One region of the Serratia nevei genome, then DNA from elsewhere that is predicted to be linked to it. Evidence: predicted binding sites of a transcription regulator. Region 1 holds the regulator's gene; each other region holds the start of a gene.
What was found. The regulator Fur, encoded in region 1, represses iron uptake genes when iron is present. The targets are predictions, from matches to a motif close to ATAATAATGAGAACNACTATCAA.
Positions count from the first base shown of each region.

Region 1 (7,395 bases):
TGCGCAAAGGGGTATCGCCGGATCTAAGCACGCTGGTCAAGCCGGCGGCGGACGTCGTCAACCAGCGCTTCGCGCTGCTGGGCGTGCCGGTTCAGGCCAACGGCTATCCGATCAAGACCGACATCCAGCCGGGCAAGTTTAAAGGCGCGATGGCGGTGCCGGGCGCCTATGAGCTGAAAATCGGCAAGAAAGAGGCGCGGGTGATCGGCTTCGATCAGGCCGGGGTGTTCTACGGGCTGCAGTCGATCCTGTCGTTAGTGCCGAGCGACGGCAGCGGCAAGATCGCCACGCTGGACGCCAGCGATGCGCCGCGCTTCCAGTATCGCGGCATTTTCCTCGACGTAGCGCGCAACTTCCATAAGAAGGACGCGGTGCTGCGCCTGTTGGATCAAATGGCGGCCTACAAGCTCAACAAATTCCACTTCCACCTGAGCGATGACGAAGGCTGGCGCATCGAGATCCCCGGTTTGCCTGAGCTGACGGAGGTCGGCGGCCAGCGCTGCCACGATCTGAGCGAAACCACCTGTCTGCTGCCGCAGTACGGCCAGGGGCCGGACGTCTACGGCGGCTTCTTCAGCCGTCAGGACTATATCGACATCATCAAATACGCCCAGGCACGCCAGATTGAAGTGATCCCGGAGATCGACATGCCGGCACACGCCCGCGCCGCGGTGGTCTCGATGGAAGCGCGCTATAAAAAGCTGCATGCCGCCGGGAAAGAGCAAGAGGCCAACGAATTCCGCCTGGTGGATCCGACCGATACCTCCAACACCACCTCCGTGCAGTTCTTTAACCGCCAGAGCTACCTGAACCCGTGCCTGGATTCTTCCCAGCGTTTTGTCGACAAGGTGATCGGCGAGATCGCCCAGATGCATAAAGAGGCCGGCCAGCCGATCAAGACCTGGCACTTCGGCGGCGACGAAGCGAAAAACATTCGCCTGGGCGCCGGCTACACCGACAAGGCGAAACCGGAGCCGGGCAAAGGCATCATCGATCAGAGCAACGAAGACAAGCCGTGGGCCAAGTCGCAGGTGTGCCAGACGATGATCAAAGAAGGCAAGGTGGCCGACATGGAGCATCTGCCGAGCTACTTCGGCCAAGAGGTCAGCAAGCTGGTGAAGGCGCACGGCATCGACAGAATGCAGGCTTGGCAGGATGGCTTGAAAGACGCCGAGAACGCGAAGGCGTTCGCCACCTCGCGCGTGGGCGTCAACTTCTGGGATACCCTGTACTGGGGCGGTTTCGATAGCGTCAACGACTGGGCCAACAAAGGGTATGAAGTGGTGGTTTCCAACCCGGACTACGTCTACATGGACTTCCCTTACGAGGTGAACCCGGACGAGCGCGGTTACTACTGGGGTACCCGCTTCAGCGACGAGCGCAAGGTGTTCAGCTTCGCGCCGGATAACATGCCGCAGAACGCGGAAACTTCGGTCGACCGCGACGGCAACCACTTCAACGCCAAGAGCGACAAGCCGTGGCCGGGCGCCTACGGGCTGTCCGCTCAGCTGTGGAGCGAAACCCAGCGCACCGATCCGCAGATGGAATACATGATTTTCCCACGCGCGCTGTCGGTGGCTGAACGCGCCTGGCACCGCGCCGGTTGGGAGCAGGACTACCGCGCCGGCCGCGAATACAAAGGCGGGGAAACCCACTTTGTCGATACCAAGACGCTGGAGAAAGACTGGCTGCGCTTCGCCAATATCCTGGGGCAGCGTGAACTGGCCAAGCTGGACAAAGGTGGCGTCGCTTACCGTCTGCCGGTGCCGGGCGCACGCGTAGCGGGCGGCAAGCTGGAGGCGAATATCGCGCTGCCGGGATTGGGCATCGAGTACTCCACCGACGGCGGCAAGCAGTGGCAGCGCTATGACGCCAAGGCCAAGCCTGCGGTGTCCGGTGAGGTGCAGGTGCGTTCGGTTAGCCCGGACGGCAAGCGCTACAGCCGCGCCGAGAAGGTCTAAGCCCGGTGCAACGGCCTGCTGCCCTGGCGGCGGCCGTATAACGAAGGGGGAATGCGTTCGCCCGCGCGTGTCGGCGTAGGGCGGACGTTGTAGTGAGAGTAGTACGTGGAGTAGCAGTGCCGCTGCAATTGTGATATTTCATGACATGATTTTCCCCCGGCTTGTCCGGGGATTTTTTTGCCCTTTGCACGGCAGGCATAAAAAAACCGCCTCTGCGTGAGGCGGTTTTTCATAGCCGGTCAGGCTTATTTCTTGTCGTGCAGCGTTTCGTCTTCGCGACAGTCACCGGTTTCACAGTGGCCGTACAGGTACAGGCTGTGGTTGGTGAGCTTGATGCCGTGCTGCTTGGCGATGTCACGCTGGCGCACTTCGATGGATTCGTCGCTGAATTCGATCACTTTGCCGCAGTCCAGGCAAATCAGGTGATCGTGGTGATGCTGTTGGGTCAGCTCGAACACGGACTTGCCGCCTTCGAAATTGTGACGTGTCACAATGCCCGCATCGTCAAACTGGTTCAGTACGCGATAAACCGTTGCCAGCCCGATCTCTTCGCCCATATCAATCAGTTTTTTGTACAAATCTTCCGCACTGACGTGATGGCATTCCGGATTTTGCAGTACTTCCAGGATTTTGAGTCGCGGAAGCGTGACTTTTAAGCCGGCCTTCTTCAATGCGATGTTGTTGTCGGTCATGCGAATTCAGTCCTGTTACTATGCTAATCAAGTTGAGGCGTACTCGCCTGTGGCATCGGTCGGCACAAAGAGTTAATGCGTCTCATTATAGAACCGGTTGTACTAAATGGAAACCGCCGGTTGTTAACAAAGATATAATTGCACTATTGCATGTTTTGCATGCAACGCCTTGATGGATGGGATAAACCGATATCTCAGTCTACCGTGACGGGGTGGGAAGTTACAAATCTGTAGCTTCTATCGCAGCAATCCCTGCTGCCGATGACGGCCCTGTGGGCACACTATGCACTTTACAGGGCCTTTGTTCAACCTTTCGCCAGTGCCGGGGCTTAGCCGACGATATCGGCCAGGCTCAGCTCTTCGACGATTTGTTTGACCCAGGCGTCCACGCGCTCGTTGGTCAGCTCAGGCTGACGGTCTTCGTCGATCGCCAGACCGATGAAGTGGTTGTCGTCCGCCAGGCCTTTGGAGGCCTCGAAGTGGTAGCCTTTGGTCGGCCAGTGGCCCACGATGGCCGCGCCACGCGGTTCGATGATGTCGCGGATGGTGCCCATCGCGTCACAGAAGTATTCCGCGTAGTCTTCCTGGTCGCCGCAGCCGAACAGCGCCACCAGTTTGCCGTTGAAGTCGACTTCTTCCAGCGTCGGGAAGAAATCATCCCAGTCACACTGCGCTTCACCGTAGTACCAGGTCGGGATACCCAGCAGCAGGATATCGAACCCTTCCAGGTCTTCTTTGCTGCTTTTAGCGATGTCATGCACTTCAGAGACGTCGTCGCCAAACTGTTTCTGGAGAATTTTCTGGATCATTTTGGCAATGTTTTCGGTATTGCCAGTGTCGCTGCCAAAGAAAATGCCTACAGTAGCCATATCGCGTATAACCTTTAAATTCAAGTAATTGCATTACTCGACGCCGGCACTGCCGCCGCTGACGCCGATTAAAATGATGCCATGGCAAGAGCCTTTCGCCTCCGGGGCGGGCGCCGACAGGCGCAGTCTCTTACCGGTAAATGCGTATCATGCCAGAAAGTGGCGCCGGGGTTTTATCGCATTTATGCGATGCCGGAGAATGAAGAAAAGCGTGGTCGATCCGGCGTTGTCCTTAACGCCGCGCCGCGCGTGCGGCCGAAGAGATCAATGTTCCGGCTGTTCTTCCGCCAGTTGTGCCAACAGCATCTGCTCGATGAGTTCGCTGCGGCTGATGTTGCGCTGTTCCGCCAGTTTGTTCAGGGCGTCCACCGCATCCGCGTTGATTTTCAGCTCTACGCGCCGCAATCCACGCACTTTATCGCGCCGTAACTGATTGCGCTTATTGATTCTAAGCTGTTCATCGCGGGAAAGCGGGTTGGTTTTCGGGCGCCCCGGACGGCGTTCATCTGCGAACAGATCCAGCGTCGTGCGATCCGTTTGTTCTTTTGCCATAGGTAGCGGTACTGCAAGGGAGTTTGCATCAAAAAGCGCTCGCACGCTTCCGGAGGCATCGGTTAACACACTTCGGGCCAATAAACCCTAACCCAAATTCACCCCCGAACCGGCGTTCGCGAACGCGCTGGCGCGGTGGCAAAATTATAGCGCGCCATATTACCCCAGCAGATGGAGCGACGACAATGCCTAACTGCGGGCTAAACGCGCTAAGCCGTTATCTTTAGCGCGTTTTTTCGCCAGGTGAGTGCGTTTTTCAGGCTTCGTCGAGGAAACGGTGAATGGCGCGCAGCACCGCTTCCGGTTTTTCGGCGTGCACCCAATGGCCGGTGCCGGCGACGACGTGCGCGCGGGCCTGCGGGAACTGGCGGGCGATGTCCGCACGGTAGCTGTCCTGCACGTACGGCGACAGGCCGCCGCGAATGAACAGGGTCGGATGCGGCCAGGCCGGGACTTCCTGCCAGCCGGTGATGTCTTCGTAGCGTTCGATCAGCACCGGCAGGTTGAAGCGCCATTCGCCGTTGTGGAAGGACTTCAGCAGGAACTGGATCACGCCTTCTTCCTGCAGGTAGTCGCGCATCAGCTGGGCAGCCGCCTGGCGCTGGGTGATGCCGGCGGCGCTGACGGCCTTCAGCGCGGCGAAGATCTCGTCGTGGCGGCGGGTCTGGTAATTCACCGGCGCGACGTCGATGACGATCAGCCTGGCGACGCGCTCGGGCGCGATGGCGGTCAGCGCCATCGCCGCTTTGCCGCCCATCGAATGGCCGATGACGATCGCTTTTTCCAGCTGCAGTTCGTCGAGCAGCGCCAGCAGATCCTGCGCCATGGCGGGGTAGTTCATGTCGTCGGCGCGCGGGGAGAGGCCGTGGTTGCGCAGATCGACCTTGATCACCGTGTGCTGTTTATGCAGATCGCGCGCCAGCACGCCCAGGTTGTCCAGATTGCCGAACAGCCCGTGGATCAGCAGCACCGGCAGCGCGTCTGACTCGGCGGCCAGCAGTTGATAATGTAATTTCATGGCGAAGTTCATACTGAGAGAGATTCAGATTAGGGTATCATGATTGAATCGCACGATGAATCATGCGGAATTTTCGCGGCGCGGGCTTGGCAGTGCCGGCTATAGGTATTAGTCTGCATTTTCCGTCCGGAGGCACATTGTTGTGTTCGCCCCAGCGCTTTTAACCTTATAATCCCATGGCTTGAATGCAGGATCTGGCTTCAGGTTCTAAGTAGAAAAAACAGTATTGGATAAAGATGAAAACTATTGAAGTCGACGAAGAGCTTTACCGTTATATTGCCAGCCACACGCAACACATCGGTGAAAGCGCGTCCGATATTTTACGCCGCATGTTGAAATTCACCGCCGGGCAACCGGTGCGCGCGTTGCCTGCCGCCAGTGCGCCGCAGTCCGTCGAGCTGGAAAAAACGGCGCCGGCGCAGCGTCCGCGCGATCGCGTGCGCGCCATGCGCGAGCTGCTGTTGTCGGATGAATATGCCGAGCAGAACAAAGCGGTCAACCGTTTCATGCTGGTGCTGTCCACCCTGTATACCCTCGATGCCGCCGGTTTCGCCGCCGCCACCGAGGCGTTGACCGGCCGTACCCGCACCTATTTCGCCGGCGATCAGCAGACCTTGCTGGCCAACGGCACGCATACCAAGCCGAAGCATGTACCGGGCACCCCTTACTGGGTGATCACCAATACCAATACCGGCCGCAAACGCAGCATGATTGAACACATCATGCAGGCCATGCAGTTCCCGGCGGAACTGATCGAGAAAGTTTGCGGTACCGTCTAATTTAGCGAACAGCCCGTCATGATGGCCGTGCGCGACGTATTTGCCCGGTCACCGACAGGGATGAGGGAGATATGTCGATGGCGAATAATCCACGTGCCGGGCAGCCCGCCCGCCAAAGCGATCTGATCAACGTAGCCCAGCTGACGTCGCAGTACTATGTGCTGCAACCGGAAGCCGGCAATCCCGCACATGCAGTGAAGTTTGGCACCTCCGGCCACCGCGGCAGCGCGCAGCGCCACAGCTTCAACGAAGCGCACATCCTCGCCATCGCTCAGGCGATCGCCGAAGTTCGTCATCAGCAGGGCACCACCGGCCCGTGCTACGTGGGCAAAGACACCCATGCGCTGTCCGAGCCAGCCTTCATTTCCGTGCTGGAAGTGCTGACCGCCAACGGCGTCGATGTGATCGTGCAGGAAAACAACGGCTTCACGCCAACGCCGGCGGTATCGCACGCCATTCTGTGCCACAACCGCCGTGGCGGCGCGCAGGCTGACGGCATCGTCATTACGCCGTCCCATAACCCACCGGAAGACGGCGGCATCAAGTACAACCCGCCGAACGGCGGCCCGGCCGACACCAACCTGACGTCGGTGATCGAAAAGCGCGCCAACGAACTGCTGGCGCAACAGTTGAAAGGCGTTCAGCGCCAGTCGCTGGACAAGGCCTGGAACAGCGGCCACCTGCACGCCAAAGACCTGGTGCAGCCTTATGTCGAAGGCCTGGTTGAGGTGGTCGACATGCCGGCCATCCAACGCGCCGGCCTGAAACTGGGCGTGGATCCGCTTGGCGGTTCCGGCATCGCCTATTGGCAGCGCGTGGCGGAGCACTACAAGCTGGATCTGACGCTGGTGAACGATTCCATCGATCAGACCTTCCGCTTTATGCACCTGGACCACGACGGCATCATCCGCATGGACTGTTCGTCCGAGTCGGCGATGGCCGGCCTGCTGGCGCTGCGCGACAAATTCGATCTGGCGTTCGCCAACGATCCGGATTACGACCGCCACGGCATCGTCACGCCGAAGGGCCTGATGAACCCGAACCATTATCTGGCGGTAGCCATCAACTACCTGTTCCAGCATCGCCCGCAGTGGGGCGCTGATGTCGCAGTCGGTAAAACGCTGGTGTCCAGCGCGATGATCGACCGCGTGGTGGCCGACCTGGGCCGCAAGCTGGTGGAAGTGCCGGTCGGCTTCAAGTGGTTCGTGGACGGCCTGTTCGACGGTAGCCTGGGCTTCGGCGGCGAAGAGAGCGCCGGGGCCTCGTTCCTGCGCTTCAACGGCAAACCGTGGTCGACGGACAAAGACGGTATCATCATGTGCCTGCTGGCGGCTGAAATCACCGCGGTAACCGGTGAAAACCCGCAGCATCACTATGACGATCTGGCCAAACGCTTTGGTGCACCAAGCTACAACCGCATCCAGGCGCCAGCGACTGCGGCGCAAAAAGCGGCGCTGTCCAAGCTGTCGCCGGAGATGGTCAAGGCCAATACCCTGGCGGGCGACCCGATCACCGCCCGTCTGA
Region 1 covers NZ_CP149940.1:1,241,063-1,248,457, forward strand. The annotation lists gene V8N38_RS05820 (beta-N-acetylhexosaminidase) at 1-1,961, shown strand, start outside; gene fur (ferric iron uptake transcriptional regulator) at 2,207-2,653, opposite strand; gene fldA (flavodoxin FldA) at 2,983-3,522, opposite strand; gene ybfE (LexA regulated protein) at 3,787-4,074, opposite strand; gene ybfF (esterase) at 4,331-5,104, opposite strand; gene seqA (replication initiation negative regulator SeqA) at 5,329-5,871, shown strand; gene pgm (phosphoglucomutase (alpha-D-glucose-1,6-bisphosphate-dependent)) at 5,949-7,395, shown strand, end outside.

Region 2 (7,395 bases), 1.6 Mb from region 1:
AATACGCGGATTTGGGTGCCTTCTTCTTGATTTGCCAGCAGTTTGGCAAAGTGTTCCTGTGCAGCATCTGTTATACGGATCATAGCATTAGCTCAATAGTTGACTTCTATAGTCGGTTATAATACGCCCATTGCCGTGGCACTACAACGTGCGGCAAACGCACCAGATCTGCACCGAGGCGGCGCCTTGCCGCCGCAGCAGCGCCGCGATCTCCGCGACGGTGCTGCCGGTGGTCACCACGTCATCCACTAGGGCGATATGCCGGCCGGCGACCGAGACGGTGCAGACGAACGCGCGCTGCAGATTGCGCCTGCGTGCTCCGGCGCTCAGCCGCTGTTGCAGGGCGGTCTTGCGTACCCGGCGCAAGGCGGCGGGCCGATAGGGGCAGCCCAGCCAGCGCGCCAGCGGCCGGGCCAGCAGATCGCTCTGGTTATAGCCGCGGCGCCAGCAGCGTGATGCATGCAAGGGTACCGCTAAAATCAGGTCGGGTCTGTTCAGATACTGCTCTCTGCGCGCCTGCTGCCAGCGCAACAGCATCAGGCGCGCCAACGCCGGGGCCAGCTCGGACGCGCGGTGAAACTTGAACCTCTTTACCAGTTGGCTGAGGGGCGCAACGTAGTCGCCGACGAACACCAGCCGTTGCCAGGGCGGCGGCCGTTGCAGGCAGCGGCCGCAGGGCGTTTGCGTTCTCCCGGCGGGCAACCCGCAGCGCGGGCAACACGGTGGGCTGACCGGCAGATGGCGCAGGCAGCAGCTGCAGATGCCATGACGCATCAGGCTCAACGGCTGTCGGCATAGCCAACAGCGGCTGCGGATTGATAGCATAGAGCCTCCGAGACGGGTAAGCATGAAAGGACAATAACCAATGACAGCGCTGTACTGGCAAACAATAGGTGAAGGCGAACGCGATCTTGTGCTGCTGCACGGCTGGGGATTGAACGCCGAAGTGTGGAGTTGCATTCAGGCGCGACTGGCGCCGCATTTTCGCCTGCACCTGGTCGATCTGCCGGGGTACGGCCGCAGCCAGGGGTTCGGCGCCCTGTCGCTGGAGCAGATGACGGAAATCGTGCTGGCGGCCGCCCCGTCGCAGGCCTGGTGGCTGGGCTGGTCGCTCGGCGGGCTGGTGGCCAGCCAGGCGGCGTTGATGCAACCTGAGCGGCTCAAGGGCTTGATCACCGTGGCCTCTTCGCCTTGCTTTGCCGCCCGCGATGAGTGGCCGGGGATCCGCCCGGACGTGCTGAGCGGTTTTCAGCACCAGCTGAGCCTGGATTTCCAGCGCACCGTCGAGCGTTTTCTGGCGTTGCAGACGCTGGGCACCGAGAGCGCGCGTCAGGATGCGCGCCAGCTGAAAGCGGTGGTACTCAACCAGCCGACGCCGAGCGTCGAAGTGTTGAACGGCGGGCTGGAGATCCTGCGCACCGCCGATCTGCGTGCGCCGTTGGCCGCGCTGGAGCTGCCGCTGCTGCGGATTTACGGCTATCTGGACGGGCTGGTGCCGCGCAAGGTCGCCGAGCTGCTCGACGCGGCCTGGCCGAATTCTACGTCGCAGGTCGTGGCCAAAGCCGCCCATGCGCCGTTTATCTCTCATCCCGACGAATTTGTGACGATGATCGAAGCGTTTATTGCAGCACATTGAATGCGGCGGTAAAACGCACGATAGGGCGCGAAAAAAAACGCTGCCGGGTGGATAAAAGACAAAGCTGTTCGATACTTAGTGAGTCAATGCGTTGGCTGCAAAATGAAAAGACCGCGTGCGGCGCTTTTCATTTTGGCGTTTCGTCTCTGGGAAACAGGCCCCGTCAGGGAAAGCAACGAGGCCTGAGGATGTCGCGGCAGCCTGCTGTACTACGCATGGATTCTTGACGGCTTTCATAACAGATAAATTATCCATTGAGAGGTTAGTGTCATGAAATCATTGAAGATGATTATTGCAGCGGCAGTGCTGGGTTCGGTGTCTTTCGGCTCCATGGCGGCAACCCTGCTGACCAAGGAAGATCTGGATAAGAACCCGGGTAAATACGAGAAGATCGGCACCGTGACCACCACGGCGCAGACCACCTCGCCGATGGATGCCAAGGATGAGCTGTCCAAACTGGCGGACGAGAAGGGCGGTCAATACTACGTGATCCTGGCAGGCCGCGAGCACGGTAAATTCAGCGCCATCGCTGAAGTTTACAAAGACAAGCAATAAGCCTTCAACGGCAAGGGGCGCCGCTGCGGCGCCCCTGATCGTCAGGCCTTCAGCCGGTAGAAAACCGTGCTGCACCCCTGGCCCTGCGGGCAGCCTTTGCAACTGCCGCTCAGACAGGCGCCGTCATCCTGTTCGATACGCTCTACTTTTCCCATCGCCGCCAAACGGTCCAGCATCGCCTGCACCAACGGCAGCGGCGTCGCCAGCGATTGGCTGAGCTGCTGCGCCTGAGCGCTGCCAAGCAGCGCCAGCGCATCGCGCACCTGCAGCAGCCCGGCCATCAGTGACAGCTCCCCTTGGCGCCCTGGCAACAGGCCGCCGGCGTAGCGTTGCCCAGGCGCACCGTAACGCGGCTGCGCGCCCGGCGCAGGCCGAACAGCACCAGCAGGTTCACCGCCAGCACCACCAGGATCGCCGTCAGGCTGTACTGCGGGTGTTGGTTGAAGGTGGCCACCTGGTAGAACAGCGTCGCCAGCGAGTAGGCCACGTTCAGCCCCCACAGAATAGAGAAGGTCATCCAGCCGCGGCTCGATTCACGGGCGATGGCGCCCATCACCGAGACGCAAGGCACATACAGCAGCACGAAGATCAGGTAGCTGTAGGCGGAGATGCCGGAGCCGAATTTGCTGCTCATTACGCCCATCGAGCCGACGCCCATCTCGCCGTCGCCCTTGCTGGCTTCGATTGGGTTGGAGAGCACGCTCAGGCTGAAGGTGTTTTTCAGGCCGTCCCAGGTTTCGTTCAGCGCGCCGCCCAGCTCATCGAGCAGGTTGAAGTTGGCGGCGTCGAACGCCTCTTTGTTGATGTGCTCGGCGGTGTACAACGTGTTCAGCGTGCCGACCACCACTTCTTTCGCCATCGCGCCGGTCACCAGGCCGACGGTGGCCTGCCAGTTATCGCTGTGGACGCCCATCGGCTGCAGCAGCGGCGTCAACACCTTGGAGACCGAGGCCAGCGCGGAGTCGTTGATATTGTCGACCGTCTTGCCGCTGAACGAGAAGCTGTTCAGGCCGCCGATGAACATGCTGGCCACCACGATCACCTTACCGGCGCGCAGCACGAAGCCTTTCAGCCGCTGCCAGGTTTGCAGCAGCAGGCTTTTCAGGTGCGGCACGTGGTAGACCGGCAGCTCCATCACGAACGGCGAGGCCTCGCCACGCATGATGGTGTATTTGAGCACCAGACCGGTGAGGATCGCCACCGCAATGCCGAGCATGTACAGCGAGAACACCACCCCGGCGCCGTCCTGGCCGAAGAAGGCGGCGGCGAACACCGCAAAGATCGCCAGACGGGCACCGCACGACATGAACGGCGCCATCATGATGGTGATCAGGCGCTCACGCTGGGCGTCCAGCGTCCGGGCACCCATGATGGACGGCACGTTGCAGCCGAAGCCGACGATCAGCGGCACGAAGGATTTGCCCGGCAGCCCGAGCGCCTGCATCAGGCGGTCCATCACGAACGCCGCGCGCGCCATGTAGCCGGAATCCTCCAGGAAGGACAGGAACAGGTACATCATGCCGATCTGCGGCACCAGCGGCAGCACGGTGTTGATACCACCGCCGATGCCCTGCGCCAGGAAAACGGTCAGCCAGTCGGGGAAGTGCAGGGTGTAGCCGAGCCACTGAATGCCCTGAATGAAGATCGCCGCCGAGCCGATATCGAAGATCGGCTGCAGCGCGCCGCCGATGTTGATCGCCAGCAGGAACATCAGGTACATCACCAGCAGGAAGATCGGCACGCCCAGCCAGCGGTTGAGGATCACTTTATCCAGCATCTCGGTCAGGCGGTTGGGCATCGCCTGCTGCGGGTTGCTGACCGCGTCGCACAGGGCGGCGATAGACTGATAGCGCGCGTCGGCGATCACCAGCGCCGGGTCTTCTTGCTGCTGCTGTTGCAATGCCTGAATGGCCGCAGGCAGCAGCGCGACGGCGGGGCCGGCCAGCCGGTGGCTGTAGATGTCGCCTTCCAGCATTTGCAATGCCAGCCAGCGGCGCTGCACCGCCGGCAGCGTTTGCGGCATGGCGTCGCTCAGCGTGGCGACCGCTTTCAGCAACAGCGGCGGATAGTTCACCAGCGCCTGCTGTTCGTTGATGTGGTGATTGTCGATCATCTGTTTCAGCACGCCGATGCCGTCAGCGCGGGTGGAGACCATCGGCACCACCGGGCAGCCGAGGCGCGCCGACAGCGCGGCGACGTCGATATCGATATGCTGGCTTGTGGCGATGTCGAGCATGTTCAGCGCCACGATGCAGGGAATGCCCAGCTCCAGCAGCTGCAGCGTCAGATAGAGGTTGCGCTCCAGGTTGGAGGCGTCGACCACGTTGATCAGCAGATCGGCGTCGCCGCTCAAAATGTAGTGGCAGGCGATCTGCTCATCGAGCGAGGTTTGCTCTGAAATGGTGGTCAGAGAATAGGTGCCCGGCAAATCGACCAGCCGCACGTCGGACTGCGGGGTCGTGAAATGGCCTTCTTTGCGTTCGACCGTCACGCCCGCCCAGTTGCCGACCCGTTGGCGTGCGCCGGTCAGCTGGTTGAACAGCGTGGTTTTGCCGGAGTTCGGGTTACCGATTAAGCCGATGGTGAGTTTTTTCATAGTTCAGCGTGTCGTCTTCAAGGAGAACAGCGCCGGCGCAAGGGCGCGTCGGCAAACGGAGGGCGTGCCGGCTCAGGACTGGCCGTCGAGCTGCAGCAGCGCCAGATCCTTCCTGCGCAGCACCAGGCTGACGCGGCGAGTTTTAATTTCTATCGGATCGCCCAGCGGCGCGACGCGCACCACGTCGAACGAAGAGCCGGGCAGCATGCCGAGCGATAACAGTTTCTGGCGGTAGGCCGGCGCAATTTCACCGGAAAAGCCGACAATCTTATACGTGCGTTTAGGTTGAAGCTGCATGTGATTAACCTTCCGGGTGCCGATGAACATCGGGCTGATGATAATTGGACGTTGCCGGCGAAAATGCCACGCCGTCGGCGGTATTCATCCATAAGGTCATGCAATAAAGTGAGCGCAAATAATAGTAATTATCATTATCGCGTTCAATACAAAAAGTAAGGGTATTGTAACCAATTATTATGGCGACGACAGTTTTTGATGGCGTTGCCTTTATTAATGACGTTTTACCACCGCTGGCGAGCGGGAACAAATGAGAATGGCGAGTTAAATCAGTTACGTATTTGTAGCCGAGTTTTCTCGTTTGCAAACTTCGAGGGCTTTTTCCCTTTATTTATTTCCGTCGAAAGGCAATTCAATAACATTATTCCGGCGTAATGCGAGCGGTAACCATTTGTGTTTCGTTCACAATTCGCGAGATGAAACAGGCGTGTTAACGAAGTTGTTAATAAATGGCTGCGGAGAGGATTTTTATTGCCTGAATAATGGGAGGACGGTCACGCAGGAACGGGACATAAAAAGATGACGGTTTATTGAGACGGGTCAAAAAATGCCGCAGGTTTTATTCATCAGAAAGGGCGGAGCAGGCTCCGCCCTGTCGGTTCCGACTTAGCGTTTCTTGCCGAATGCCGCCGCCAGCGCGTCGCCCATGGCGCTGTTGCCGGCCGGCGCCGCGTTGCGCGGTTTGGCCTTGTTGGCACCCGCCGAACGGCTGGCGTTGTCGCGTGTCTGCGCTGGCGCGTTGCCGCCGCGGCGCGGTGAACCTTCGCCCGGCTGTTCATCCAGGCGCATGCTCAGCGCGATGCGTTTACGCTGCAGATCGACTTCCATCACCTTCACTTTGACGATGTCGCCGGCCTTTACTACGGTGTGCGGATCTTCAACGAACTTGTCCGCCAGCGAGGAGATGTGCACCAGGCCGTCCTGATGCACGCCGATATCCACGAAGGCCCCGAAGTTGGTGACGTTGGTGACCGACCCTTCCAGGATCATGCCCACCTGCAGATCGTTGAGGGTTTCCACCCCTTCGGCAAAGGTCGCGGTTTTGAACTCCGGGCGCGGATCGCGGCCCGGTTTCTCCAGCTCTTTCAGGATATCGGTGACCGTCGGTACGCCGAACTTGTCGTCGGTGAAATCGACCGCTTTCAGGCTGCGCACCGCCGAAGCGTTGCCCATCAGGTCCTGCAGCGCCTGCTCGGTGGCGACCAGAATGCGCTGCACCACCGGGTAGGCTTCCGGGTGAACGGTGGAAGCGTCCAGCGGGTTGTCGCCGTGGTTGATGCGCAGGAAGCCGGCGCACTGTTCGAAGGCCTTTGGCCCCAGGCGGCTGACCTTCAGCAGCTGTTCACGGTTGCTGAAGCGGCCGTTCTCGTCGCGCCAGTTGACGATATTTTGCGCCATCATGCGCGTCAGGCCGGCCACGCGTGTCAGCAACGGCACCGACGCGGTGTTCAGATCGACGCCGACGGCGTTCACGCAGTCTTCCACCACCGAGTCCAGCTTCTTCGCCAGCTGGCTCTGGCTGACGTCGTGCTGATACTGGCCGACGCCGATGGATTTCGGGTCGATCTTCACCAGCTCCGCCAGCGGATCCTGCAGGCGACGAGCGATGGACACCGCGCCGCGCAGCGACACGTCGAGATCCGGGAATTCCAGCGCCGCCAGTTCGGACGCGGAATACACCGATGCGCCCGCTTCGCTGACGATCACTTTCTGCGCCCGGACCTCGGCGAACTGCTTTTGCAGGTCGAGATAAAAGCGCTCGGTTTCACGCGAGGCGGTGCCGTTGCCGATGGCCACCAGCTCCACGTTATGTTTGATACACAGCGCCGCGACGATGGCGGCGGCTTTGGCCGCTTGCCCGGTGTGTGGGTAGACGGTGTCGGTGGCGACCAGCTTGCCGGTCGCGTCGACCACGGCGACTTTCACCCCGGTGCGCAGGCCCGGATCGAGGCCCATGGTGGCGCGCATGCCGGCCGGCGCGGCCATCAGCAGATCGTGCATGTTGCGGGCGAACACGTTGATCGCTTCGTCTTCCGCGCGCTCGCGCACCGTGCCCATCAGCTCGGTTTCCAGGTGCAGCAGCACCTTGATGCGCCAGGTCCAGTTGACCACCGCCTTGCGCCAGGCGTCGGCCGGGGCGTTGTTCAGGCGCAGGTTGAGGTGATTGATGATGATCAGCTCCGCCTGGCTTTCGCGCGGCGCTTCCTCAAACTGCGGATCGGCGTTCAACGCCAGCTGCAGCACGCCTTCGTTGCGGCCGCGGAACATCGCCAGCGCGCGGTGCGAAGGCACCTGGGAAATCGGTTCGTGA
Region 2 covers NZ_CP149940.1:5,012,025-5,019,419, reverse strand. The annotation lists gene nfuA (Fe-S biogenesis protein NfuA) at 1-83, opposite strand, end outside; gene gntX (DNA utilization protein GntX) at 142-825, opposite strand; gene bioH (pimeloyl-ACP methyl ester esterase BioH) at 866-1,636, shown strand; gene V8N38_RS24010 (YdgH/BhsA/McbA-like domain containing protein) at 1,907-2,191, shown strand; gene V8N38_RS24005 (FeoC-like transcriptional regulator) at 2,233-2,472, opposite strand; gene feoB (Fe(2+) transporter permease subunit FeoB) at 2,472-4,787, opposite strand; gene feoA (ferrous iron transporter A) at 4,860-5,084, opposite strand; gene V8N38_RS23990 (Tex family protein) at 5,691-7,395, opposite strand, start outside.
Region 2: the regulator Fur is predicted to act here: its motif matches at 5,203-5,225, upstream of feoA (ferrous iron transporter A).

Region 3 (7,395 bases), 1.4 Mb from region 1:
CATCATCCAGGCCATCACTTTGGCGTTGGTGCCGACGTCCGGCGCAGGAATGTCTTTCTGTGGCCCGATGATGAAGCCGATTTCGCTGGTGTAGCGGCGGGTCAGTCGCTCCAGTTCACCTTCAGACAGTTTGAACGGGTCGACGCGGATGCCGCCCTTGGCGCCGCCGTACGGCAGGTTGACCGCGGCACACTTGATGGTCATCCAGGCGGACAGGGCCATCACTTCGTTCAGATCGACGTCAGGGTGGAAGCGGATACCGCCTTTGCCCGGCCCACGCGACAGGTTGTGCTGTACGCGGAAACCTTCGAAGTGACGGATGGTGCCATCGTCCATCTGCAGCGGGATATCGACAATCAAAGCGCGCTTAGGGTGACGCAGCGTATCAACCCAGCGTGACAGCTCGCCGAGGTAAGGGGCGACGCGATCGATTTGTTGCAGATATGTAGCCCAAGCGGTGGTGCTGCTGTCTGAAGCGTAGGATAGCTTTTCCATAACCAACCTTTATATATTAGAGGTATTTATTTCGTTTAACCGTGGATTAGCAAGCGCATAACACTTTGCGACGCTAAATTTACCACTAATTATGCCGGTTGTTAGCCCCCCTCTCATCGGGCCAGCGGACGGTTTTTCGCCGCCTGCAGGGCGGCAAATGAATAGTTAATTACTTTTCATCGACGCTGAGCGTGTGCATGCATACTTTATGCATATAAAGCGCATAAAAACCCTTTTTATCTATTTTTCAGAAGCTTGAATGTGATCAAAAAGTTTCATTTTATTTAACTGCTATGTTGACAATGGCGTTTCCCCTCGGCAGCGTTAAAATCCTGTTAAAACGCCGTCTGCGGCCGTGTTTTTATCGTGCAAAGAGAAGCCTAATCCGAGGCTGTTTTAATGTGTTGCGGCCGTCGAGGCAGGGTCTGATAAATGTGCTCACCTGAAACGGACGGGTGACCGCGAGCGGCCACCCGTTCAGGTTTTGCCAATCAGCGTTAAAGAAGACCGCGCCGCCGTGGCGTGGTCATCCGGCACGCATTACGCGCCGGTATGCTGATAGCGTTTTAATTCCACCGGCTCAGCGCCGATACTCGCCAGATATTCTTTGACGGACGCCGGCGCGGAAGCCCGCGTAAATTGGTAGATGTTTTCATCCGCATCCAACAGCGTCTCCCATTTTACAATGTTCACCCAGCGAGGTTCATTGTCTACGCTGATGCCTGAGTCACGCGAAATGAACCCGTTCTGGTTTGAGATAAATTCCTCTTCTACACGCTTGTCCAATACGGCAAACGCTTCAGGGCTGAGTGAGGCCGGCAGTTTAAAACTTGAAACTTCAATAATGTAGCCGTTGGCGGAACAGTCCGCCCTGGATTCATGGTTCATAGTAAAAGTCCTTTAAATTAAATTGCTTATACAACTCAAATTAAGCTGCATCCTTATTGCAGTACTGCAAGTTAAATTTATTCTCGATGCCAGAAGGAAATAGTTAGGAATAGTCCGAATTGGCGTTTTTCTTTATGTAAAGGATGATGATTTTAATGGGATTTTTCTTGGATAAAGGAGTCCGCTAATCAATTCGCGATCGGCATGAAGTGAATAATTCAATAAAGTGGGTGTGGATTAATGTCATTGGCAAAGGTGCGGCTTTTAAATAACAAAACGGCATGTGAATAAAGTGACTTTAAATATTTCCCTTTCCTCTTTCGCCTGGCGGAAGGTATTTTTCCGACGACCGGCAATGGCCAATTCTGATCGCGGGTGTGAACACTAAGGGCGTTTGCAGCGCCGCCGTCGGCGCAGGGGGCGCAAACGCCATCCGCTCGGCAAGCGGCGGCAACTGCGGTATGCTAAGCGGCTGAACAGCAAACCAAACCGGGCTATACGGAGACACCCCAGCGTGCCGAACTCTTCTTCTCAACTCGAACTTTTACGCTCGGTCGCCGACGGCATCGCGGCGCTGTTTTTCCCGAATGCGGAAGTGGTGATCCACGATCTGGCCACCAACAAGATTGCTTATCTGGCGAACAACCTGTCGAAGCGCAAACCGGGTGACGACGCCGGGCTGGACGACTTCGAGCTCGCCGGCGGCGCCGGCGTGACCGGCCCCTATGAGAAGCTGAACTGGGACGGCAAAAAGATGCGCTCGGTGAGCATCGCCGCGCGCGACGAGCAGGGCAAGCCCAGCTATCTGCTGTGCATCAACCTGAGCACCGCGATGTTCGAGGACGCCCGCAACGCGCTGGACATGTTCCTGTCGGTCACCCGGCTGCAGCCGCAGCCGCAAGCGCTGTTCAAAGATGACTGGCAGGAGAAGATCAACACCTTCCTGCACGACTGGCTGCGGCGCGAAAACGCCGCGCTCGGTGCGCTGAGCCGCGAACAGAAACGGCGGCTGGTCAGCGATCTCTATCATCAGGGGGCGTTCAAGGCCAAAAGCGCCGCCGACTACATCGCCAACGTGCTGTCGATGGGGCGCGCCACGGTGTACAAGCATTTGCGGGAACTGAAGCAGGAGTAAAGGCGGCGGGAAAGGCGGAAGAAATGGGCGGCGCTGGCCGCCCATTTTTGTTACCAGCGGTAGTTGACCGAAGCGATGATGCTGCGGCCGCTGCCGTAGAAGCAGGCGTACTCGCCGCTGCAGGATGAAACGTATTTCTTGTCCGTCAGGTTCTGTACGTTGAGCTGAAGCGCTGCACCGCGCAGCGCCGACGAGGCCTGGCCGAGGTCATATTTCACCATGGCGTCGTACAGCGTGTAGTGCGGCACATCGTACTGGCCGATGGCGTCGGCCGGCGCATCGCCGATATAACGCACGCCGCTGCCGACGGTCAGGCCGTTCAGCGCGCCGCTCAGGAAGCTGTAGCTGCCCCAGGCGGACGCCGCGTGGCGCGGGATGCCCGCCGGGCTGTGGCCGATTTCGTCCGCCGAGTTGGAGTCTTTGGTCACCACGTCGGTGTAGGTATAGGCGGCGGTCAGCTTGATCTCCGGCGTCGGCTGAGCGTGCACTTCCGCCTCAATCCCTTTGGATTTCACCTCACCAATCTGCTCGTAGGCGGAGGTGAGGCGGTTATAGGACGCCACATTGCGCTGGGTAATGTCGAACCAGGAGAGGGTCAGCAGGGTGTTGCCGCCCGGGATCTGGTACTTCACGCCCACCTCGGTTTGTTTGCCGGTGGTCGGCTTGAGCGGATCGGCGCCCGGCGCGCTCGGGTACAGGTTAGGATCGAACGAGGTGCTGTAGCTGACATACGGTGAAATGCCGTTGTCGAAGGCGTAAAGCAGGCCCGCGCGGCCGGTAAACTGGGCATCGTTGTAGGTCTGCTCTTTACCGCCGCTGGTGCGATCGCGGGTGTTGACCTGCGACCAGTCCTGACGGCCGGACAGCAGCAGGTTCCAGTTATTCCACTCCAGCTGGTCCTGCAGATACACCCCGACCTGATTCAGCGTCTTCAAGTCGCTGGAAGCCAGCGCCAGCGTGCTGCCATCGATGCTGGGGCGAACCGGGTTGGCCCAGTCGATCGGGTAGTCGTTGCCGCGATCGCGATACATCTTCGAATCGATATGGCTGTAGCGGTAATCCAGCCCGCCCAGCACCGTGTGCTTCACCTCGCCGGTGTCGAACAACCCCTTAAGCTGGTTATCCACGCCAAACTCGTTGGTCATCTGCGTTTCATGCTGCGCCATGCGGGTGACGGTGTGGTCGTTGACCTTCGAGTTTACGTTATAAACCAGATATTTATAGTCTTCATCGCGGTGGGTGAATCGCAGGTTCTGGGTGAACGACAGCGCATCGCTGAAGTTATGCTCGAGGCTGTAGCCGATCGACGCCTGCTCGCGCCGCGACTTGTTGAAGCTGGGTTCGCTGATGTTGAAGTCGTAGGGCACATAGCCCGCGCTGGTCGGGAACAGCGTGCCGGCGCGCGGCAGGAAGTTGCGCGATCCGGCTTTCGGATCGTTCTGGTAGCTGGTCAGCAGCGTAAAGCTGGTGTCTTCGTTCGGCAGCCAGGTGAAGGCCGGCGCGATGGCCACCCGTTGCTGCTTGCTGTCTTTGACAAACTCATGTTCGGTTCTGGCGATGCCGTTCAGGCGGTAGAACAGGGTATTGTCGTCGTTGAGCTTGCCGCCGAAATCGAACGCCGTTTCCGCCAGATGGCGGTTGCCGGTGCTGAATTTGACTTCGTGAATGCTTTGGGCGGTGGGGCGCTTGCTGGTCATCACCACTACGCCGCCGGGGCTGACCTGGCCGTACAACACGCCGGCCGGGCCGTGCACCATCTCCACGCGCTCCAGCAGCCAGGGATCGATCTGCCCGGCGCCGCCGTTTTGGCTCGAAAGGCCAAAGTGCAGGCCGTCGAGCAGCTTGGGCGCATAGCGGAAGCCGCGGCTGATCACTTCGTCATTGCGGTTGGAGTTGCCGCGGTAGGTGGTGATTACCCCGCTGGTGTAGTTCAGCGCGTCGGCGACCGACGCCGGCTCCTGGTCGTTCATCTGCTCGCGCGTGACCACTGAGATGGACTGCGGCGTTTTACGCAGAGAGGCGGCGGTCTTGGTGCCGGCGGCGCTCTCTTTGGCGACGATCCCCTTGACCGGGGCGGTCACGCTGTTTTGCGCGTCGGCGGTCACCAGAATCGTCTCGTCCGCGGCGGCGGACGCGTGTGGCGCGAAGGGCAGTAAGGCCAGCGCCGATCCCAGCAACAGACGCTTGGCGGACATCGCCTCTGCGTTCGCGTTTTCTATCCCTTTGTTTTTAATCTTCATTATCTCTCCTGCATACCTGCTTTCGTGTGTCATGCCACCCTGATAAACCCCGAAATGCCGACAAGCGTTCTTCACCCGTCGACGCGGAAACGCCGTGTGTGCACGACGGTAAAAATCCGACAAATAGTATTGAAAATGATAATGAGTATCAATACGATTGTCAGGTTTTGTAAAAATCACTCATGTTATGTAAGGGGCGCTATGGAGTTTTTGCCGGAAAAGAGGCCAGAAAACGGTCATGAGGGATTGGCGGCGCAATGGCTGCGTGAAGAGGCGGCAGGGCAGCCCGCGTGGTGGCAGAAGGTCGCCTCACACGGCACGCCCATCGTCGAGCCGCACGATGACCGCCACGTCAAAATGACCTGGCTGTGGCGCGATCCCGCCGGCGATGAACGGCACTCGCCGATATGCCGCGTTTACGCCGATATCAACGGCATTACCGATCACCACAGCACGTCCCCCAGCAGCCTGACCCGGCTCCCCGGCACCGACGTTTGGTACGGCGCCGCCGTTATCGATCGGCGCTGGCGCGGCAGCTACAGCCTGATCCCCATCACAGAGCGAGATCTTCCCCCCGTCTTCAGCGGCGACGAAGCGTTGCGCGATCGCCAGCAGCGCGCCTGGTGGGTATCGCTGTTCCCGCTGGCGATCGCCGATCCGCTGAATCGCCTTTCGCTGGGGCCTTCGCATCGCCCGCGCCCGGTTTCCCTGGCACAAGGGCCGGATGCCGACGACCAAAGCGCCTGGCAGGCCGTCGATCGGCCATTGGATGAGGCGCGGCTACAGCTTTTTCAGTGGCGCAGCGAACGTCTGGATAACCAGCGGCGCGTTTGGCTGTATGCCAGCGGCGACGCGGCGGTGAAAGCGAACCGCCCGTTGGTGCTATTGCTCGATGGCCAAAACTGGATCGAAAGGCACGCGCTGTTGCCGGTGATCGAGCACGAAACCGCAAAAGGGCGGCTGCCGCCCGCGTGCTGGCTGCTGATCGATGCGATCGACGGTGAACACCGGGAAAACGAGCTGCCCTGCAACGCCGCCTTCTGGCAGGCAATCATCGAAGAGCTGCTGCCGCAGGCGCAGAAGCGCGAAGCGTTCAGTGAGGAAGGGGCGCGCACCGTCGTCGCCGGCCAAAGCTACGGCGGGCTGGCGGCGTTATATGCCGGTGTGCACTGGCCGGAACGCTTCGGCCGCGTGTTGAGCCAGTCCGGCTCCTTCTGGTGGCCCACGGTGCAATTCGTTACCCAGTTCGAAAAACGCCACGAACTGGAGGAAGGCTGGCTGATACGCCAGGTTCGGCAACGCAACGCGGCGGCGCCCACGCTCACCGTGATTCAGCAAGCCGGCGATCGGGAGGCGGACATCGAATTCGTTAATCGCCAGATGCACCAGGCGCTGACGGCGGCGGGGCACCGCGCCGAATACCGCGTGTTTTCCGGCGGGCACGATGCGCTCTGCTGGCGCGGCGGCCTGGTGGACGGCGTGCGCCAGCTGCTTTCCGCGATGGAATAACCCACACATTTTGACAGACAGGTAATACAAATGACTCAGGAACAACAAAACCCGTTCGATGACGAAAGCCTCCGTTTCACCGTTTTGGTCAACGCGCAGCAGCAGTATTCGCTGTGGCCGCAGTTTGCCGAGACGCCGCAGGGGTGGCGCGTGCTGATGGGGCCAGCGTCGCGCGGCGAATGCATCGACTACATCGAAACGCACTGGCAGGACATGCGGCCGGCGGCGCTGAAAGCGGCGGATGCGGCGCGTTAAGCGCCAGGCAGCCACATCGATACATTCCGTTTGAGGAAAAGGACAGACACCATGTCAGAAACGCTTTCTTTGCCGGATACTCAGGTCGAGTATCGGGAGTATCCGCTGGTTGCAGCGCAACCGGGGATCTGGATCGCCGACCAAATCGCGCTGCGCCGCAACGGCTTCGCCGTGGCGCACTACACCGAACTGCACGGCGCTATCGATCGTTCGTCGTTGGAGCGCGCCATCCGTCAAGGGCTGGCCGAAGCGGATACGGTTCAGGCGCGATTCTTTGAGGCGCAGGACGGCCAGCCGGTGCAGCGTTTGCCGCTGATAGCCGACCCCGCACGCGTGCACGCGCCGGAGTGGTTCGATTTCAGCGCGCGGCCGGACGCCGAACAGGCGGCGCTGGCGCTGATGAACGACGATCTGGCGCAGGATCTGCCGGCGGACGGCGAGCGGCCGCTTTACCGCCATGCGGTGATCCGCGTCAGCGCCGATCGCTGGTTCTGGTACCAGCGCTTTCATCATCTGACCCTGGACGGCTTCAGCTTCGAAGCCATCACCCGCCGGATCGCCGATCTCTACCGCGCGCTGCGCCACGGGCTGGCGCCGGCGGCCTCGCCGTTTACCCCGTTCGGCAAGGTGGTGGAAGAGTTTCAGCAATGGCAAACGTCGCCCGCACGTGAGCGGGCGGCCGAATTCTGGCGCCAGCATCTGCGCGATTTGCCGTCGCCGCTGTCGTTATCGACGGAAAACCGGGAGGTTGAACCGGGCGCGCGGCCGCTCAAACAGGCGCTGGTGCTGCCTGAATCGCTGTTTGACGAAGCGCGGCGCGATGATGCGCTGCAGTCGCTGCAACCGGCCGATATCGTCACGGCGGCGCTGGCG
Region 3 covers NZ_CP149940.1:2,592,559-2,599,953, reverse strand. The annotation lists gene V8N38_RS12560 (Glu/Leu/Phe/Val family dehydrogenase) at 1-495, opposite strand, end outside; gene V8N38_RS12555 (antibiotic biosynthesis monooxygenase family protein) at 1,036-1,383, opposite strand; gene V8N38_RS12550 (transcriptional regulator) at 1,898-2,518, shown strand; gene V8N38_RS12545 (TonB-dependent siderophore receptor) at 2,569-4,758, opposite strand; gene fes (enterochelin esterase) at 4,960-6,267, shown strand; gene V8N38_RS12535 (MbtH family protein) at 6,298-6,522, shown strand; gene V8N38_RS12530 (non-ribosomal peptide synthetase) at 6,574-7,395, shown strand, end outside.
Region 3: the regulator Fur is predicted to act here: its motif matches at 4,888-4,910, upstream of fes (enterochelin esterase).

Region 4 (7,395 bases), 940 kb from region 1:
GATACCGTCGGCTACTTCACCACCGTAGTGGTGCACCGCGTGCGCTTCGACGAGGGGCTGACGGTGGCCGGGTTGGTCAGCCAGGTGAAAAACACCATCAATGGCTCGCTGCCGTACACCGATATTCCGATCGATCTGGTGGAGGAAGGGCTGTTCGGCGTGGACGCCGACCGCAAGAACCACATGTTCGAAGTGTTTATCCAGATCCACAGCCGCATCAAGCTGAACGGCGAGTTCCGGCTGCAGGACGGCAGCGCGATCGCCTACCGTCAGGTGGAGCCGGAGAAAGCCGAATCGCTGCTCGGCCTGCAGTTTGAGGTGATGGAAGACGATCTGGCCGGGAAGAAATCCCTGCGGGTGATGATGACCTACCGCCAGGACCACTACAGCCGGGAGCAGGCCAATCTGATCGCCGACGGCGTTCAGCACGTCTTTACCCAGTTTGCGCAGCACATCGCTGGCGATATCGCTCTGGCGGCGCTGCCGCCCGGGCCGCAGGCATGACGTTGTTTCACTCTAACCGAAAGCATGATTTTCAAGGAGATAAAAGGATGTCTGGAACCCTAGCAACCCCGCGCGCGTTACTGTCGCTGCTGGTGGCGGCCTCTCTGGTGGTCGCCGGTGCCGCGCAGGCGGACGATGTCGGCATCAAACCGCAGGACATCAAGCGCGAGGCGCTGTCATCGACGGTGGTGGAGATGGCCTACAGCACCTCGCAACAGGCGCTGTTCGTCAGCGCGCCGGACTGGAAGGAAGAGGCGCGCTCCCGCGTGCTGCGGCTGGATCCCAACACCCTGGCGATCAAGGCGGAGATCCCGCTGCAGGTGAAAGGCTTCGGCGTGGCGCTGAACGATGCGGGCAATCGCCTGTACCTGACGCAGGCTTTCAACGGCGAAGTCGGGGTGGTGGACACGACCACCAACCACGCGCTGGGCAGCATCAAGCTGCTGGACAAAGCGGTGCTGGAGCAGGCTTACAAGCAGGCGGGCATCAGCGGTAAGCGTCTGGATTTCCTGTTGGCGGAGCTGAAGAAGTTTAAAATCACTGAGGACTATCTGTACCGCCTCCGCGAGATCAAATATGACGCGCAAAGCGGCCGCCTGTTCCTGCCGGGCCTGGGCTTCGGCGTCGACAGCGTGCTGTACGTGGTCGATACCAAAGCCGGCAAGCTGGAGAAAGTGATCCCGGGCTTCGGCTACAACGCGGTGGGTATCACGCTGGATGAGAAGGGCCGCCGGGTGTTCGTCTCCAACATGCAGGGGCAGGTGATCACCTTGAACGCCGACACGCTGGCGATCACCGCCACGCATGAAGTGCAGGCCGATCAGCTGCTGAACCTGGTGTATGACCCGGCAAGCAATCGCCTGTTGGGCGTCGATCAGGGCATCGATCGCGACGACTACCGCAACCATCATCTGGGGCACGACTACGTGAAGCGCAGCAGCGGCCACCGGGTGTTTGCGCTGGATGCGGACAGCGGCAAGGTGCTGGCCAGCGAGCTGACGGATGAGGTGCCGATCGGCCTGCTGCTCGACGAGCGCAGTCAGCGGCTGTATGTCGCCAACCGCAAAGGCGTGCGCGTGGATCATGGCGCCGGGACGCTGACGGTGTTCGACGCCAAGACGCTCAAGCGCCTGCAAACCGTAGACCTGCCGCCGCACCCTAACAGCCTGGCGTTGGATCCGAAAGGCGACGCGCTGTTCGTGACGGTGAAAAACGACGGCGCTTCCACCAAGGCCGGTAAGCCGGAAAGCGTGGTGCGCATTCAGCTGCATACCAACTAACTGAATATAAATATAAAAAAGGGCGCCTCGGCGCCCTTTGTCGTTGGGTCATGTCATCAGAAGTGGGTGTTGATGCTCATGTAGTAGGTACGGCCCGGTTCGTTGTAGGTGGCCGCGCCCGCGCCGGCGATGTTGATCGCGCCGGTAATCGGGTCGCCCACGTTCTGCGCGTTACCGGCGCGGAACTGGCGTTTGTCGAACAGGTTGTCGATGCCGGCGGTGACGCTGACGTTTTTGGTCAGGTCATAGGTCGCGCTGGCGCCGACGACGGCATAAGGGCTGACCTCGCGGGTTTCGCCGCCGGTGGCCGGTTTACCCTGGTAGTTGTACTTCTTCGGCTTCTGACGGCCGTACCAGGTCAGGGTGGACTGCATCGACAGATCCTGCGTAGCCTGCCAGCTGAGGGTCGAGTTGACGGTGAACTTCGGGATCACCGACAGGTAATCGCCGGTGGTCTTGTTCTTGTTCTCGATCATGTAGGTGGCGTTGTTGCTCCAGGTGACGGTCTCGCTGACCGGCACGTTCAGCGAGCCTTCCAGCCCCTGCACCACCGCTTTCGGTACGTTCTCCCACTGATAGACCGCCGTACCGGTGCTGCTGGTGGCGATGCGCGAGTTACCCGCTTCAATCTTGTTGTGGTAATCGTTGCGGAAGTAAGTCACGCCGGCCAGCCAGCCTTCGTTATGGAACTCCAGCCCGATCTCTTTGTTGACGCTGGTTTCCGCCTTCAGATCGTCGTTACCGAGCAGGTAGCAGCCGTTTCTGACATCGCTGCCCGCACACCCTTGGCCTTTGCTGTACAGCAGGTAGTTGCCGTTGGTCTGGTACAGGGTCGGTGCCTTGTAAGAACGCGCGATGCCCATTTTCAGCGTGAAGTAGTCGCCCAGTTCCTGCGACAGGTTCAGCGCCGGGCTCCAGTTGTTGCCGGATTCTGAATGCAGATCGTAACGCAGACCCGGCGTCAGCATGGTGGTGTCGGTCAGCTCAATGTTGTCTTCGGCGAACAGCGAGAAGATATGCGCGGAAGCGTAAGGGCTGCGCGTGCCGTTGCCCATGCCGGGAATAGTGCCGCCCATCAGCGTTTGGCTGGTGGAGGTGCCGTCTTTCATCCGCTGTTGGGTCCACTCGGTACCCAGGGTGGCGGTCTGTGAAACGCCCAGCTCAAACGGCACGCTGACTTCGCTGTGCGCCAGGAAGTCGTCCAGCTTGGTGGTGCCGAAACCGGTATTTTTGGTGTCGAAGATGCCTTCGGTGCCGCCGGCCAGGCCTTCGTTCAGGCGGGTATTGCGGGTACGCTCGAACTGCACGTAGTTGTTGGTGCTCACGCCGTTGTCCCAGGCGCCGCGGTGGGTCAGGCCGAAGGTTTCACGGTAGATGCGGTTAGTCTCTTTGCCGTAGTTGCTCTGCACCAGGGCATTGGTATTGGTGTTCTGGGTATCGCCGGAATACAGGTTGCCCTGACGGCCGTAGGCATACTCGAACTCCAATGACTGCAGATGGGCGAAGTCCCAATGCAGCAAGGCGTCGATGTTTTTATCGACCACCCCTTCGCGCCCGGCGGGCAGGCTGTTGGCGTAGGCGCCTACGCGTTCGGATTTATGCGATTCGTTAATGTCCCAGGCGTCGGCCTGCGTTTTGCTGTAGCCGCCGAACAGGCGGAAGCTCAGGGAATCGCTCAGCGGGCCGGACAGGCTGAAGTCGGTGCGCTTGGTGGCGCCCTCCTGCTTGTGCTGCGGCACGTTGAAGTAGCCGTTCAGCGAGCCGTGCAGCGCATCGCCGGCCTTCTTGGTGATGATGTTGACCACGCCGCCCGCGGCGCCGTTGCCGTAGCGCGCGGCGGCCGGGCCGCGCAGCACTTCGATGCGTTCGATCATTTCCGGCGGCACCCAGGCGGTATCACCGCGCGAGTCGCGCTCGCCGCGCCAGCCCTGACGCACCGAGTTGCGGCTGGAGGCCGGTTTGCCGTCGATCAGAATCAGGGTGTTTTCCGGGCCCATGCCGCGGATATCGATCTGGCGATTGTTGCCGCGCTGGCCGCTGGTGGAGTTGCCGGTCAGGTTAACCCCGGGCATGGTGCGGATCAGTTCGCTGATGTCGCGCGCCGGCGGGCGTTTTTTGATCTCTTCGGCGGTGATGGTGGACACCCCCGGCGCCTGCAGGTTCTGCCGGGCGGCGGTCACGACGATGGTGTCTTCGCCGCGCGGCTTTTTATCCGTGGTGCCGCTGTTTTCTTCCGTGGTGGTGGTGTCGGTCTGCTGCGCGGCGTTGGCGAACGCGGACGCGCCCAATCCCAAGCCGATAAGAGTGGCTAAAGAATAACGTGATAGCTTGCTTTTCATCTGAGTGTCCTACCTTGCTGCCATCCCTCGCCGAACGGGGGGAAGGGCGGTTGTAGTTTTTGTGTAGTCGGAAATAGAAAATCGGCTGCGGCAAGGGATGCCATTGATGTATCCCCGATCCCTGTCCGTTGCGCGCAATACCAGCACGATCTCCAAGCCTTACACACTATTGCAAATGCAAATTATTATCAATAGTATTTGGCGTACAGTGCGTTCGGGCGGTGGCCGGCGATAGGGAAAAGTCGACGTTCCCGGTGCCGCCAACTACAAAATGGGTAGGCGTTGTGAATACAGAACTACAGTCAGAAAGCAGCAGATTATTGGCCAGCAGCAATGCGGGCAGTCCAGGGTGGTGGTTGACGGTGGCACGACGCGGTACGCCATGGGTAGAACCGGCGGGTAACGGCCGTTGGCGAACCACCTTTTTCTGGCGCGATCCTCAGGGATGCGAATTGACCTCCGCCTACCGTCGCGTGTGGATCAACATCAACTGCCTGACCGACCATCATCAGCCGAATCCGCCGCAAAGCCTGCAGCGTTTGGCCGGCACCGACGTGTGGTACTGGCAGACCGAGCTGAGCGGCGCCTGGCGCGGCAGCTACTGCTTTATCCCCTGCTTTGACGAGCGGCCGCCGGCGTTCAGCGGCGACGATGCGCACGCCAACATGCACAACCTGCGCCACTGGTGGCACCAGGTGTTCGCCAGCGCCACCCCCGATCTGCTCAACCCGTATCGCTCCTGGCAAAGCGCCAGCGGCCACAGCGTCTCCGGCCTGCACATGCCGGATGCGCCGCCGCAGCCGGTATGGCGCTCGTTCGACGAGTACGAGATCGCCAGCGGGCGCTGTACGCCACCGCTGCCGGCGCGTTTGCAGCGCCATACCTGGCAAAGCGAGCGCCTGGGCAACAGCCGCGATGTCTGGATCTACACCACCGGTGACAGCAAGCCGGCCGAGCGTCCGTTGGCTATTCTGCTCGACGGCCAGTTCTGGGCGAAGCAGATGCCGGTTTGGGAGCCGCTGATGCAGCTGACCCGTGAAGGGGCATTGCCGGAAGCGGTGTATGTGCTGATCGACATTATCGATCTGCCGCACCGGTCGCGCGAACTGACCTGCAAGGACGACTTCTGGCTGGCGGTGCAGGAAGAACTGATGCCGCAGCTGGCCGACTGGGCGCCGCACAGCGACAAACCGGCCGATACGGTGGTGGCGGGGCAAAGCTTTGGCGGCCTGGCTTCCCTGTATGCCGGGCTGCGCTGGCCGCAGCGCTTCGGCGCGGTGATCACCCAGTCCGGTTCCTACTGGTGGCCGCGGCGCGACATGCTGCAGTTGCCGAGCATTCCCGACGATGCCTGCTGGCTGATGCAGCAGGTGGAACGACACGGCCTGGGCAACCACGGCGCGCTGAAGGTATTTATGGAAGCCGGTTCGCAGGAAAAGCTGGTGCACCGGGTCAGCGGCGAAATGGCGGCGCGCCTGAGCGACGCCGGCCATCGGGTGCACTACCGGGTGGTGGAAGGCGGGCACGACGCGCTGTGCTGGCGCAGCGGCCTGACCGACGGGCTGCAGGCGGTCTGGGCTTCCGCTTTCGCCACCGCTTATCCGGCATCGGCGACGGCAACGGCACGAGGAACACATGATGGAAAGCCTGAATCCGTTCGATGATCAACAGCAGCGCAGCCTGGTGCTGCGCAACGTACAACAACAATACAGTTTGTGGCCGGATTTCCGCGCCATTCCGTCCGAGTGGACGATCGTCTTCGGCCCGGCGGCGCGCACTGCGTGCGCCGAATGGCTGGAGCAGCATTGGCAAGACATTCTGCCGGTCGCAGCACGCGAGGCGTGACCGGCGCCAGGTAATCACGGGAGCAATAAGCAGTGTCACACACCCCTAACTCTCTCAGCGGCCCGGCGCTTGCGGGCGAATGGCCGCTGGTCGCGGCGCAACCCGGCATCTGGGTCGCCGATCAAATTTCCCCGCATCGCAATGCCTACGCGGTGGCCCACGCCATCGAACTCAACGGCCCCATTGCCGTAGAGCCTCTGCTGCAGGCCATTACCCAGAGCCTGGGCGAGGTGGATATGCTGCGCCTGCGTTTTGCGGAACGCGACGGCGTGCCGGTGCAATGGTGGGATAACACGCTGGCGGTGCGCGAGCCGGAACTCGTCGATCTGACGACGTCGCCGGACCCCGAAGCCGCCGCGCGCGCGCTGATGGATATCGATCTGGCGAGCGATCTGCGCGCCAGCAGCGGCGCGCCGCTGTATCGCCATGTGGTGATGCGCCTCGCGGATGACCGCTGGTTCTGGTATCAGCGCTATCACCATCTGCTGGTGGACGGTTTCAGCTTCACCGCCATCGCTCGCCGCGTGGCGGCGATTTACACCCATCTTTGCCGCGGCGACGCGCTGGAACCGACGCCTTTCACGGCGTTCAGCGACGTGGTGGCGGAATACCAGGCTTACCGGGAGGCGCCGGCCTGGCAGCGCGACGCCGATTTCTGGCTCGAAAAAGCGCGGCAGCTGCCGCCGCCGGCGACCCTTTGCCCGCAGCCGCTGGCCGGGCAAACCCCCACGCCGCGCATCCACCGGCTGGAACAGCGCTGCGATCCGCAGGCCTTCGCCGAACTGGTGCAGTGCGGCGCGCAGCAGAAGCTGAACGCCGCCGATATGGCGGTGGCGCTGGTGGCGCTGTGGGTATCGCGCCTGAGTGGCCAACCGAGCTTCAGCGCCGGTTTTATCTTCATGCGCCGTACCGGATCGGCCGCCCTGTGCGCCGCCGGCCCGGTGATCAACGTGCTGCCGATGGAGATGCACCTCGAGCCGCAGGCCACGCTGTATGAGGCCGCCGCCCGCATCAGCCGCGAGCTGAAAACGGTGCGCCGCCATCAGCGCTACGACGCCGAACAGGTGCAGCGCGATCTGGGGCGCATCGGCGACGGCGAACCGCTGTACGGCACGGTCTTCAACTTCAAAATGTTCGATTACCAGCTGGACTTCGCCGGTATCGAAGGCATCACCCACGATCTGGCCTCCGGGCCGGTGCGCGATCTGGAGATTGCGCTGTTTATCGACGAGCACCATCACCTGAAGGTGGAACTGCTGGCCAACGCCGAGCGATACAGCCGCCAGGAACTGCAGGCGCACCTGCAGCGGCTGCCGCTGCTGCTGGCGCAGTTCGCCGCGCAGGCAACGTTGCCGATCGGCGAAGCCGATATGCTGACCGCCGACGATCACGCGCTGCTGGCGCGGGTCAACGACACGACGCACCCG
Region 4 covers NZ_CP149940.1:299,958-307,352, forward strand. The annotation lists gene V8N38_RS01345 (condensation domain-containing protein) at 1-504, shown strand, start outside; gene V8N38_RS01350 (YncE family protein) at 552-1,784, shown strand; gene V8N38_RS01355 (TonB-dependent siderophore receptor) at 1,841-4,123, opposite strand; gene fes (enterochelin esterase) at 4,408-5,787, shown strand; gene V8N38_RS01365 (MbtH family protein) at 5,762-5,968, shown strand; gene V8N38_RS01370 (enterobactin synthase subunit F) at 6,001-7,395, shown strand, end outside.
Region 4: the regulator Fur is predicted to act here: its motif matches at 4,299-4,321, upstream of fes (enterochelin esterase).